3 regions of the Rhizobium sp. C104 genome follow, and region 1 is predicted to be linked to each of the others. Evidence: predicted binding sites of a transcription regulator. Region 1 holds the regulator's gene; each other region holds the start of a gene.
What was found. Region 1 encodes LexA, which represses DNA repair genes until DNA is damaged. Its sites were predicted from a motif close to TGTTCNNNNTGTGTTCNG; they were not measured.
Positions count from the first base shown of each region.

Region 2: a site for LexA is predicted at 2,724-2,741, ahead of MF410_RS04125 (UvrD-helicase domain-containing protein). Genes of this name have one in related genera too.
Region 3: a site for LexA is predicted at 1,239-1,256, ahead of MF410_RS17525 (YifB family Mg chelatase-like AAA ATPase). Genes of this name have one in related genera too.

Region 1 is NZ_CP092348.1:1,556,912-1,561,094, forward strand. Features, by position in the region: gene eno (phosphopyruvate hydratase) at 1-652, opposite strand, end outside; gene kdsA (3-deoxy-8-phosphooctulonate synthase) at 794-1,639, opposite strand; gene MF410_RS08825 (VOC family protein) at 1,639-2,532, opposite strand; gene lexA (transcriptional repressor LexA) at 2,729-3,448, shown strand; partial or broken gene MF410_RS08835 (ComEC/Rec2 family competence protein) at 3,429-4,183, opposite strand, start outside.
Region 2 is NZ_CP092348.1:620,939-625,121, forward strand. Features, by position in the region: gene MF410_RS04120 (hypothetical protein) at 1-175, shown strand, start outside; gene MF410_RS04125 (UvrD-helicase domain-containing protein) at 204-2,681, opposite strand; gene MF410_RS04130 (VOC family protein) at 2,909-3,385, shown strand; gene MF410_RS04135 (PrkA family serine protein kinase) at 3,794-4,183, shown strand, end outside.
Region 3 is NZ_CP092348.1:3,304,310-3,308,492, forward strand. Features, by position in the region: gene MF410_RS17525 (YifB family Mg chelatase-like AAA ATPase) at 1-1,160, opposite strand, end outside; gene gshB (glutathione synthase) at 1,335-2,282, opposite strand; gene MF410_RS17535 (ABC transporter permease) at 2,368-3,390, opposite strand; gene MF410_RS17540 (sugar ABC transporter ATP-binding protein) at 3,374-4,183, opposite strand, start outside.

The DNA.
Region 1 (4,183 bases):
GGGCTTCCGAAGCGCTCTTCAGGCCCGGTGCGAAACCGCCTTCATCGCCGACATTGGTGTTGTGGCCCTGGGCGGCCAGTTCCTTGCGGAGCGTGTGGAAGACTTCCGAACCCATACGCACGGCTTCGGCGATCGTATCGGCGCCGACCGGCAGGATCATGAATTCCTGGAAATCGATCGGATTGTCGGCATGGGCGCCGCCGTTGATGATGTTCATCATCGGCACCGGAAGCAGGCTCGCGGAAGCGCCGCCGACGTAGCGATAGAGCGGCAGGCCGGAGGCCTGGGCAGCAGCCTTAGCCACGGCCAGCGACACACCGAGGATAGCGTTGGCGCCGAGGCGCGACTTGTTCGGCGTGCCGTCGAGCTCGATCATGATGTTGTCGATCTGGATCTGGTTTTCGGCATCGATGCCGCCGATCGCGTCGAAGATCTCGGTATTGGCCGCATCGACCGCTTTCTGCACGCCCTTGCCGAGGTAGCGCTTGCCGCCGTCGCGCAGCTCGACCGCCTCATGGGCGCCGGTCGAAGCGCCCGAGGGAACGGCCGCGCGGCCCATGCTGCCGTCTTCGAGATAGACATCGACTTCGACGGTGGGGTTGCCACGGCTATCGAGAATCTCGCGGGCGATGATATCGGTGATTGCAGTCATGGGTTCTTCCTGCTCGGTGGGTGATCAATCGTTCGAAGCCTGTCATAATCGAAGGCGTGCAAATTACAATGGCACATTGCGGCACCCTCGACCTGCATGTCCGATCGTCGCTATAGCACGAACATGTCAGGCTTTTGACTGTCAGCCCTTGGCGACAGCGTCAAAGGCCAGCAGCTTTTCCAGAAGCCGCGGCATGTCCTTCAGATAGACCATGTTCGGGCCGTCGGACGGTGCGTTGTCGGGGTCCTGGTGGGTTTCGACGAAGACGCCGGCAATGCCGGTCGCCACCGCTGCGCGCGCCAGCGTTTCCACGAATTCCCGCTGACCGCCGGAGGAATCGCCCTGCCCGCCCGGCTGCGCCACGGAATGGGTCGCATCGAAGATAACGGGCGCGCCCATCGACGCCATGATAGGCAGCGAGCGCATGTCGGAAACCAGCGTGTTGTAGCCGAAGGAGGCGCCGCGTTCGCAGAGCAGCACGTTAGGATTGCCGCTGGCGTTGAGCTTCTTCAGGACGTTCTTCATGTCCCAGGGGGCGAGGAACTGGCCCTTCTTGACATTGACGGCACGGCCGGTCTCGGCGGCGGCGATCAGAAGGTCGGTCTGACGGCAGAGGAAGGCCGGGATCTGCAGGACATCGACCACCCTCGCCACTTCGGCGCATTGCTCGGCGGTATGAACGTCGGTGAGAACCGGAAAGCCGAATTCCTTCTTGAGATCGGCGAAGACCTGCATGCCTTTTTCAAGCCCGATGCCGCGCTCGGCCGACAGCGAGGTGCGGTTCGCCTTGTCGAAGGAGCTCTTGTAGACGAGGCCGATGCCGAGCTTGGCGCAGAGCTCCTTGAGCGTGCCGGCAACCATGAAAGCGTGGTCGCGGCTCTCCATCTGGCAGGGGCCGGCAATCAGCGACAGGCGGCCGGTATTGGAAAAGGTGACCTGGCCTGCGCCCTCGCCGATCCTGACTTCCGAATTCGTATCAGTGCTCATCATCTTTCCTCGAAGGCGAAAAGCGTGCCCTGCCCGGGCGCCGGCTTCACCAGAATGCGATTGTTCTTGCGCGTGTAGGTCACTCCGTTAGCAGCCAAATGCGCTTCTGTCACGGCAAGATCGGCGACGGTGAAGAGGATGGCCCGGCCGCGCAGGCCGCGGTCGGCGGATAAGACGGCAACCTCGAAATAGGCCTCCAGCCCCTCCGGCGTCATCAGGCTGATTTTCGCATTCGGCGCCGCGATATTGGCGCCAAAACCGGTTTTCTCGACCGCCGACTGCGCCATGGCAAGGCTGACGAAACCGGCGTAGGTCGCGGCATCAGGCGCGCACAGCGCGATCTCGGCGATGCCGGTCACGCCATTGGCATGTGTCTCCAGCGCGCCGCGGTCGGCGGGCAATGGATTGATGCGCTGGCAGGTAAAGAGAAAGAAGTCCGGCGCACGCAGATCCGCTGCAAAGGCCAGTTTGAAGCTGCCGACGCTTTCGGAACCGTCCGGCATCTTCATTGGCCGGCTGAACTCCAGCATCTCGCCGGCGCTCGATCCGCCGGCAGCGAAGTGCCGATGATCGTGGCCGGCATCCTCGGTGCCGAAAACCACCGCCGAAAGCCCCTCATCGCCGCAACGGAAGCGGAAGGCCCGGTTGCGGGCGGTGAAGACATTCCCTTGCCGCGCCGAGGCCTCGCTCTCCTCGACGCTGGCGATACCGAGCGGCTCCAGATAGGTCTTGTCGGCGAAGAAGACACAGGCATTCTCCGTTCCGAAGGGATGGCGGGCATCGGCGGCAACCGTGAAGCCGAGCTTGCCGAGCCGCTCGCGGGCCAGATCGATATTGACGACGGGCAGCACGACATGATCCAGCGGGTGCGGTTTGGCGGAACGCTCGTTCATCATATCCCTCCCTCAAACGATAAGAGATGTGCGACAGCACCACCCCCAATGCAAGACATGTGTGCCAATCCGGCGAATGAAAATAAAAATCTCAAAGAGTTGGCGGCAAGTTTTACGGAAATTTAGCTACTTGCAGAACACATATGGAACATATAGTGTCTGTTCTGGATTTGTTTCAATCAGGGGTCACACGCCGATGCTCACGCGCAAACAACAGGAGCTTCTCCTTTTCATTCATGAGCGCATGAAGGAATCCGGCGTTCCGCCATCTTTCGACGAGATGAAGGATGCCCTGGATCTGGCCTCCAAATCCGGCATTCATCGCCTGATTACAGCGCTCGAAGAACGCGGTTTCATTCGCCGCCTACCGAACCGCGCCAGGGCGCTCGAGGTCATCAAGCTTCCCGAAGCCTATAGTCCCAGCATCCAGCCCCGGCGCGGCTTTTCGCCGAGCGTCATCGAAGGCAGCCTCGGCAAGCCCCAGCCGGTCGCCGCCCCCGCGCCTGTAAAACCCGTCGCCGACAACGGCAACTCGGTCTCGGTGCCGGTCATGGGCCGAATCGCTGCCGGTGTTCCGATCTCGGCAATCCAGAACAATACCCACGACATCGTCGTTCCCGCCGACATGCTCGGCTCCGGTGAACATTATGCGCTCGAGGTGAAGGGCGATTCGATGATCGACGCCGGCATCTTCGACGGCGACACGGTGATCATCCGCAACGGCAGCACCGCAAGCCCCGGCGACATCGTCGTTGCCCTCGTCGATGACGAGGAAGCGACGCTGAAGCGCTTCCGCCGCAAGGGCGCCTCGATCGCGCTTGAGGCGGCCAACCCGGCTTACGAGACCCGGATCTTTGGGCCCGACCGCGTCAAGGTGCAGGGCAAGCTCGTCGGCCTCATTCGCCGCTATCACTGACACTGGACAGGCCGGATTCGGTAAAACTGTTGCTGCGCCAGTCATAGGCGCGCTGGCGCATCCATGGCCGCGACAGCGTTTCGAATGCGGTTGCGACCTCCAGGCCGGTATCTGCGAAGCGCAGCTCGAGGGAACCGGTCTTGCGCAGCGTCTCACCGGTGAAGAGCGTCGCGCCTGAGCGGCAGCTGTTGAAACGCAGGCGGACCGGCGTCACGACGATATCGGCTGCATCGCAGGCCGGGCCGAGATAAGCGGCATTGTCGATGATGCTTACCACACGGCCATTGCCAAGCCTTGATATGCACCAGGCCTTTTTGACGCAGGAGAAGCGGTTTGTTTCACCGCCCGCGGCGGCCCCCCGCATCGCTGTCCTTGCTTCATTCTGTTGCTCGCGGGAAAGCCTGACGCGTCGGTCTTCCCCTCCGGCGGGATAGCGGGGCCACCCAGCATCTTCGGCGGGTGATGCGTCGGCAGGACCAGCGCTCTTTGCCACTGGTCGAAGATGAAATCCGGCGGGTTTTCACGATTGGAAGCCATTGCCGCGGTCTCGACGAGCGCGACCAGACCGCCATCCTCCGAAATCACCAGATCCGGCGGCCGGGAAACCGGCAGAATCAACAGAATGAAGGTCGAAACGGCGAGGATTGCTGAGCCGGCATGGCGCAGCCGGGTGCGGAGCAGCGTCAGCAGCAGGAAGCCTGCCACGGCGATGGCGAAATACCAGGCGGGCAAGCG
Region 2 (4,183 bases), 940 kb from region 1:
CGCTATTCAGGTGAAGGTGTTTGCCGATCTCTTGGCGCGGGACTCGCTGCTTGCCGTCAAATATGACCGGTCGCGCCGACTTTTCTTGATCGGATTGTCGATCGTGGCCATCGGGATGGGCATCGCCTTGATGAACGATATTCTCGGGCTCGGCAGCATGCGGATGCTCGGGTAAAGGGTCTTGCGTCGCGCAGAGGTGATTATCACACGCGCTCGACGAACCCGTCCAGCACCCGCTTCTGCCCGGCTCGGTCGAACTCGATCGTCAGCTTGTTGCCTTCGATGCCGGTGATGTTGCCGTTGCCGAATTTCAGGTGGAACACGCGGTCGCCGAGGGTGAAACGCGAAGGCTCCGACGAGGTGGATTTTGCCACCAGCTCGCCTTCGATCGTGCGTCCCTTCGGGCCGCTTTCGCCATAGCCGATACGTTCGACGGCGTGGCCGGAGCGGCTGCCCCAATTGTCGCGCGTGGCATCGGTCTTGTTGGCCTGGGCGCGTTTCCAGCCGGGCGTGGAATAGGAATTGGCAAAGGGCTCCGCCTTGTCGAAGCGGGATTGGCCGTAGCCGCCGCGGGCGTAACCGCCATAGCTCTGCTCCATTTCGGCAACCTCGACATGGGTTTCCGGCAGCTCGTCGAGGAAACGCGAGGGCAGGGTTGATTGCCAGAGGCCGTGGATACGGCGGTTGGAGACGAACCAGATGTGGCAGCGGTGCTTGGCACGGGTGATGCCGACATAGGCGAGGCGGCGTTCCTCCTCCAGGCCGGCGCGGCCGCTTTCATCGAGCGAGCGCTGATGCGGAAAGAGGCCTTCCTCCCAGCCGGGCAGGAAGACGGTGTCGAACTCGAGGCCCTTGGCCGAATGCAGCGTCATGATCGAGACGGCATCGAGGTTCTCGTTGGTCTCGGCATCCATGACGAGAGAGACGTGTTCGAGAAAGCCGCGCATCGACTCGAAGCTTTCCATCGAGCGGATCAGTTCCTTGAGGTTCTCTAGGCGGCCGGGCGCTTCGGCGCTCTTATCGTTCTTCCACATGTCGGTATAGCCGGACTCTTCGAGGATCTGCTCGGCAAGTTCGGTATGCGGTGTGTTTTCAAGCAGTTCCTGCCATCGGCGGAAAGATTGAATCACGTCGAAGAGGGCTTTTCGCGCTTTCGGCTTCAGCTCATCCGTTTCGATGATGTCGGCGGCGGCCGCAAGCATGGGGATATCGCGGGCTCGCGCATAGTCGTGCAGCGCGCGCACCGTCGTGTCGCCGAGGCCCCGCTTCGGCGTGTTGATGATGCGCTCGAAGGCGAGGTCATCGGAGGCTTGAGCGACCAGGCGGAAATAGGCCATGGCGTCGCGGATCTCCAGGCGCTCGTAAAAGCGCGGGCCGCCGATGACGCGATAGTTGAGGCCAAGGGTGACGAAGCGGTCTTCGAATTCGCGCATCTGGAAGGAGGCGCGCACGAGAATCGCCATGTCGTTGAGCAGATGCTTGCCGCGCTGAAGCTGCTCGATTTCCTCGCCGATGGCGCGGGCTTCCTCCTCCGAATCCCAGGAGGCGTGCACCTGCACCTTGACGTCGTCCGGATCGGAGCGGTCGGTGAACAGTGTCTTGCCGAGCCGCCCTTCATTATGGGCGATCAGATGGGCAGCGGCACCGAGGATATGTTCGGTCGAGCGGTAGTTGCGCTCGAGCTTGATGACTTTGGCGCCGGGGAAATCCTTCTCGAAGCGCAGGATGTTGTCGACCTCGGCGCCGCGCCAGCCATAGATCGACTGGTCGTCGTCGCCGACGCAGCAGACGTTCTGCGGCTCGCCCTTGGCGCGCTGGGCGAGGAGCCGGAGCCACATATATTGAGCGGTGTTGGTGTCCTGGTACTCGTCGACGAGGATATAGCGGAAGCGGCCGTGATATTCCTTCAGAAGATCGGGGTTCTTGCGGAAGATCGCGATAGGATGCATCAGCAGGTCGCCGAAGTCGCAGGCGTTCAGCGTCGTCAGGCGCGCCTGATAGGCGAAATAGAGATCGCGGCCGCGGCCGTTGGCGAAGGCGCGCGCGTCACCCTCAGGGATATCGGCGGGGCCGAGACCCTTGTTCTTCCAGGTGTCGATCATGCCGGCGAACTGCTTGGCCGGCCAGCGCTTGTCGTCGAGGCCTTCGGCCTGGATCAGCTGCTTGATCAGGCGGACGACGTCGTCGGTATCGAGAATGGTGAAATCGGAGCGCAGGCCGACGAGCTCGCCGTGGCGGCGCAGAAGTTTGACGCCGATAGAATGGAAGGTGCCGAGCCAGGGCATGCCTTCGACGGCGCCACCGACGAGCAACGCGATGCGCTCCTTCATCTCGCGGGCCGCCTTATTGGTGAAGGTGACGGCGAGGATCTGCGAGGGGAAGGCGCGGCCGGTATTGAGGATATGTGCGATGCGAGTTGTCAGCACGCGAGTCTTGCCGGTGCCGGCGCCCGCAAGCACGAGGACCGGGCCTTCCAGGGTTTCGACGGCTTCGGTCTGTTCGGGGTTCAGCCCGGAGAGATAATCCGGCCGGCTGCCGCCGTCGCGGGCGGCCATGGCGCGGGCGGCAATGCCACCGGTGGCGGGCGCCCTTCCGGCGGGCGCGGCAGGCGGCTGCGGCTTGCGCGCCATCTCGCTCGGCTCTTCGTCGAAGAAGGGAATATCGTCGAAACTATTGCTCATGGCGCGTAATGTAGTGATTCGGGAAGGAAAGACCAGAAAAGATGTTCTGCTTTCATTCCCAAGCCGCCGCTATCCCAAGGGGTTTACGCATGGCGGCAAGGCTGCTTGATAGGACAGAGGCAACCCGACGGAAAATTTCAGCCGCACTTGTCGGAAACCGCGTCGGCGGGGCGTCCTTGGATCATCGGACAATCGTCCGGGTCTACCGTCAACAAGGAGGCTGCATCATGGCGAAGGTCGTTTCAAATCTCTGGTTCGCGCAGGAAGCGCGCGAAGCCGTCGAATTCTATGTGTCCATAATCCCGGATTCCAGGGTTGGCCGCACGACCATTCTTCCGGCGGAAACGCCGAGCGGGCCTCCCGGCAGCGTCGAGCTGATCGAGTTCACGCTCGGCAATCAGGCCTTCCTGGCGATGAAGGCGGGTCCGCTCGATAGCTTCAACCATTCCTTCTCGATCGCGATCCTCTTGGAAAGCCAGGCCGAGATCGATCGGGTCTGGGAAGCATTCCTCGCCAATGGCGGCACGCCGGAGGCCTGCGGCTGGCTGAAAGATCGCTGGGGCCTATCCTGGCAGATCGTGCCGCGCATGCTTTCCGAGATGATCGACCACGGCGACCGCGAGCGGGCCAGGCGCGTGACCGAGGTGATGCTCGGCATGGTCAAGATCGATGTCGCCGGGCTGGAGAAGGCATTCAACGGCTGAATTGTGCTGGCGGCGAATGATTCGAACGCTTGGCTCACGGCCGGCATGCGGCCGTTTCCGCCATGTCGGGCGCCAACCGGCACATGCTGTCCAGCACCGAACTCTGTGCAGATTTGGCTGCCAATCGTCGATTTTTCCGGAACTCGAATCACGGGCGACATTGCACACCCTTTTCATCTTTCTGTCACGTCGCGAAATGTGCTGATACCGCACGGGTGCTTTTTTCAACTATAATGAGAAACAGTTTCGTAGAGTAAAAATAACCGGTGCATGCACGTTTTTGTGCGTTGCAAGAAACAGCCGGTGAGCGTCGAATATAGCTACGAAATTATTGATTCTTAGGAACGTCGTAGCCATCTCGATGGTTATACGACTTTGAGCCTGCGGCAGAACCTTACTGGAGGGCCCATGCTGAACGAATCCGTATTCGATGCGTTTACGCGCAGTTACGAAGCGCGCCGCGAAACCGATATGTCGGTGGCTGAGTATCTCGATCTCTGCAAAAAAGACCCGATCGCCTATGCCAATGCGACCGAGCGCCTGCTCGCCGCGATTGGCGAGCCGCAGATGGTCGACACTGCGAGAGATGCGCGGCTTGGCCGAATCTTCATGAACAGGACCATCCGGATCTACCCGGCCTTTGCCGGTTTCCACGGCATGGAAGAGACGATCGAACGCATCGTTTCCTTCTTCCGTCACGCGGCACAGGGGCTCGAGGAGCGCAAGCAGATCCTCTACCTCCTCGGCCCGGTCGGCGGCGGCAAGTCGTCCTTGGCGGAGCGGCTGAAGCTGCTGATG
Region 3 (4,183 bases), 1.7 Mb from region 1:
ACGTCGATGCGGATATCGATGCGGTCCATCAGCGGGCCGGAGATGCGGGCTTGGTAATCGCTCATGCAGCGCGGGCCGCGGGCGCAGCTGTGGCCGGGCTCGCCGGCCATGCCGCAGCGGCAGGGGTTCATGGCGGCGATCAGCTGGAATTTCGCCGGATAGGAGACGCGGTGATTGGCGCGGGCAATAACGCATTCGCCGCCTTCGAGCGGCTGGCGCAGCGCATCGAGCGCCTGCGGCGTGAACTCCGGAAATTCGTCGAGGAAGAGTACGCCATGATGAGCAAGCGAGGCTTCGCCGGGACGGGCGCGCAGGCCACCGCCGACGAGGGCCGCCATGGTGGCGGAATGATGCGGGGTGCGGAAGGGACGGCGATCGGAAAGCTTGCCGCCGGTAAGCTGGCCGGCGATCGAATGGACCATCGAGACTTCAAGCAGCTCGGCCGCCGAAAGCGGCGGCAGGATCGACGGCAGCCGTGCGGCCAGCATCGACTTGCCGGAGCCGGGAGGGCCGACCATCAAGAGATTATGGCCGCCGGCGGCCGCCACTTCGAGGGCACGCTTGGCGCTTTCCTGGCCCTTTATCTCGGCAAGATCCGGCAGGTTGGCGGCATTGGCGCGGATCGACGCCTCCGGCCGCGACAGCACCTGGGTGCCGCGGAAATGATTGGCGAGGGCGATCAGGCTGCGCGGCGCGAGGATATTGACCTCGGCGCCGGCCCAGGCGGCCTCGGCGCCGCTTTCGGCCGGGCAGATCAGCCCCTTGCCGAGCGCATTGGCGCCGATGGCAGCCGGCAGCGCGCCTGATATCGCGGCGATGGTGCCGTCGAGGTTGAGTTCGCCGACGACGACATAATCCGACAGCGCATCGGCGGGAATGGCGCCGAGGGCGGCCATCAGGGCAAGCGCGATCGGCAGATCGAAATGCGAGCCCTCTTTCGGCAGATCGGCGGGCGCCAGATTGACGGTCACCCGCTTGCCCGGCAGCGACAGGCCGGAGGCATGAAGGGCGGCCTGCACCCGCTCGCGGCTTTCGGCCACGGCCTTGTCGGGCAGGCCGACGATCTGCATGCCGATCTTGCCGGGCGCGACCATGACCTGGACCTCGACCGGCACGCCTTCGATACCCTGAAATGCAACCGTACTGACGCGCGCGACCATCCGCCTACCCCCTGCCCAGCAAACTTTACTTACCGCCCTGCGGCCTTTAAGGCCAGCGGTTGCAATCTGGCATGGAAAAAGAATAAAACAAGAACAGTCGCGGAACATATTCGGACGAAGCAAGTGACCTTGGTTGTATCCGATCATGCCCGCGTCCGGCTGCGGCCGGCAGGCTCAGCCGCGTTTGCGCTCGATCGCATCCCAGAGCAGACTTGCGATATCGGCGCCGCCGAATTTTTTCACTTCGCGGATGCCTGTGGGAGAGGTGACGTTGATCTCGGTCATGTAATCGCCGATCACATCGATGCCGACGAGCAGGAAGCCGCGTTCCCGCAGCGCCGGACCGATGCGCTCGCAGATTTCCTGTTCGCGCGACGTCAGCTCGGTCGCCTCGGCGCGGCCACCGACATGCATGTTGGAGCGGCTGTCGTGCTCGGCCGGGACGCGGTTGATGGCGCCGGCAAATTCGCCGTCGACCAGGATGATGCGTTTGTCGCCCTTGCGCACGTCCGGCAGATACTGCTGAGCGATGAAGGGCTCGCGGAAAAGCTGGCCGAACATTTCGAGCAGCGAAGAGAGGTTGCGGTCGTCGCGCGTGGAATGGAAGACACCGGCGCCGCCATTGCCGTAGAGCGGCTTCAGGATGATATCGCCCATCTCGTCGCGGAAGCGGCGGATCTCGGCGGCATCCTTGGTGATCAGCGTCTTCGGCATCAGGTCGGCAAATTCGGTAACGAAGATTTTTTCCGGCGAATTGCGCACCCAGGCCGGATCGTTGACGACGAGCGTCTTCGGGTGGATGCGCTCGAGCAGATGCGTCGAGGTGATATAGGCCATGTCGAAGGGCGGGTCCTGGCGCAGAAGCACCACGTCCATGGTGGACAGATCGACGCGCTCGGGCGCGCCGAGCTCGAAGTGATCGCCCTTGACGTCGCGCAGCAGCATCGGCTCGACGCTGGCAAAGAGCTTGCCGTCGCGGAAGCTCAGGCGTTCAGGCGTGTAATGGAACAGCCGGTAGCCGCGCGCCTGGGCTTCCAGGCTCATGGCGAAGGTGGAGTCGCCCGCAATATTGATGCCGGCGACATGGTCCATCTGGACCGCTACATTGGTGATCTTGGCCATTTCCGTCCCTCGCTGAATGCCGGACAGATGTAGGTCGGCCCGGTATCAAACGCAACGGTCAATCAAGGCTTCCGGCGCCAGCCAATTACCGGGTTTCGAGGATGCGCATCAGCCGGCCGCGATAGCTGTCGAGAATGACGGCGAGCACGATGACGGCGCCGATGACGATCGGCTTGATGTTGTCGTCGGCGCCCAAGAGCTGCAATCCGGTCGACAGGACCTGCAGAATGCAGGCCCCGACCAACGTGCCGATGATCGAGCCCTTGCCGCCCGAGAGGCTGGTGCCGCCGATGATGACCGCGGCGATGGCATTCAGTTCGTAGCCGATGCCGGCGACCGGGCTGCCGACATTGAGGCGGAGCAAATAGACCATGGCAGCAATGCCGGCCGTCAGCCCCGAGATGGTGAAGACGGCGATCTTGTATCGTTTCGGCTGGTGACCCGACAGGCGGACGGCCTCTTCATTGGTGCCGATGGCGAAGACGAAGCGGCCGAAGACGGTGTAGCGCAGCACGAACCAGCCGATGAGGACGACGACGATCGCAATCAGGAAGATCGACGGGAAGATGCCCCAGAAGATCAGGTTGCCGAAATCGACGAAAGGCTGAGGCAGGCCGGTAATCGTCGAATTGTCGCTGACGACGCGGGCCAGGCCGCTCGCGACATTCAACATGCCGAGGGTGACGATGAAGGACGGAAGCTTCCACTTCTCGCAGATCCAGCCGTTGACGGCGCCGAGCGCAGCACCGGTGCCCATTGATGCCAGGCAGGCGAGAATGATCGCCTGCCATGGCGAAAACACCGGATTGATCATGATCGTCGCACCGATCACCGTGCAAAGGGCAAGCAGCGAGCCGACAGAGAGATCGATGCCGCCGACCAGGATGACGAAGGTCATGCCGGCTGCCAGCACGGTGTTGATGGCGATCTGCACGAAGATCTTCAGGAAATTCTCCGGCGTGGCGAAATAGGGCGCCGTCGCCGAGAAAAACGCCAGGATCAGGACGAGGGCAATGGCGACGCCCGCCTCCTTCATCGAGATCCTGATCAGCTTGTCCCAGAAGCGCGCCTCTTTTGCCTCGGTCTGTTTTTCAATGCTGGCGGACACGGCTGTACTCCTTGTAGGCGAGCGACAGGATCCTGCTCTCGTCAAATTGTTCGCGGGCGATTTCGCCCGATATCTTGCCGTCGGAGAAAACGATGATGCGATGGCAAATGCCGATCAGCTCCGGCAGATCCGAAGACACGACCAGCACACCTTTTCCTTCGGCGGCAAACTTCCACAAAAGCTCATAGATCTCGGCCTTGGCGCCAACGTCGATGCCGCGGGTCGGCTCATCGAAGATCAGCACCTTGGGACCGCGGAACAGCCATTTGGCGATGACGACCTTCTGCTGATTGCCGCCGGAAAAGGTCCTGACGGCCTGATGGATAGAGGGGGTCTTGATCCGCAACTCGCGCACGAGGCGCTGCGAATGATCGTCCTCCGCTCTCCGGTTGATCAGCCCGTTGCGGGAGATCTTGGCGAGATCGGTGATGGTGGCATTCTGGGCACAGCTCATGTCGAGCATCAGGCCCTGCATCTTGCGGTCTTCGGTCGCCAGGCACAGGCCGGCGGCAACCGCATCCTTCGGCGAGTTGATCTCGACCGGCGCGCCGTCCAGGCGGATCTCGCCAGAGGCCTTCAGGTCGGCGCCGAAGAGGGCGCGCACCGCCTCGGTGCGGCCGCTGCCGACCAGGCCGGCAATGCCGACGATTTCGCCCTTGGCAACCGAGAAGGACAGTTCCGGGCTGTTGCGCGTCACCTTCAGGCCGGAGACACCGAGCGCTTCGCCGGATATTGTGCTGTCGCCTTTGAAGATGCCGTGATCGGCAAGCTTGCGCCCGACCATCAGCTCGAC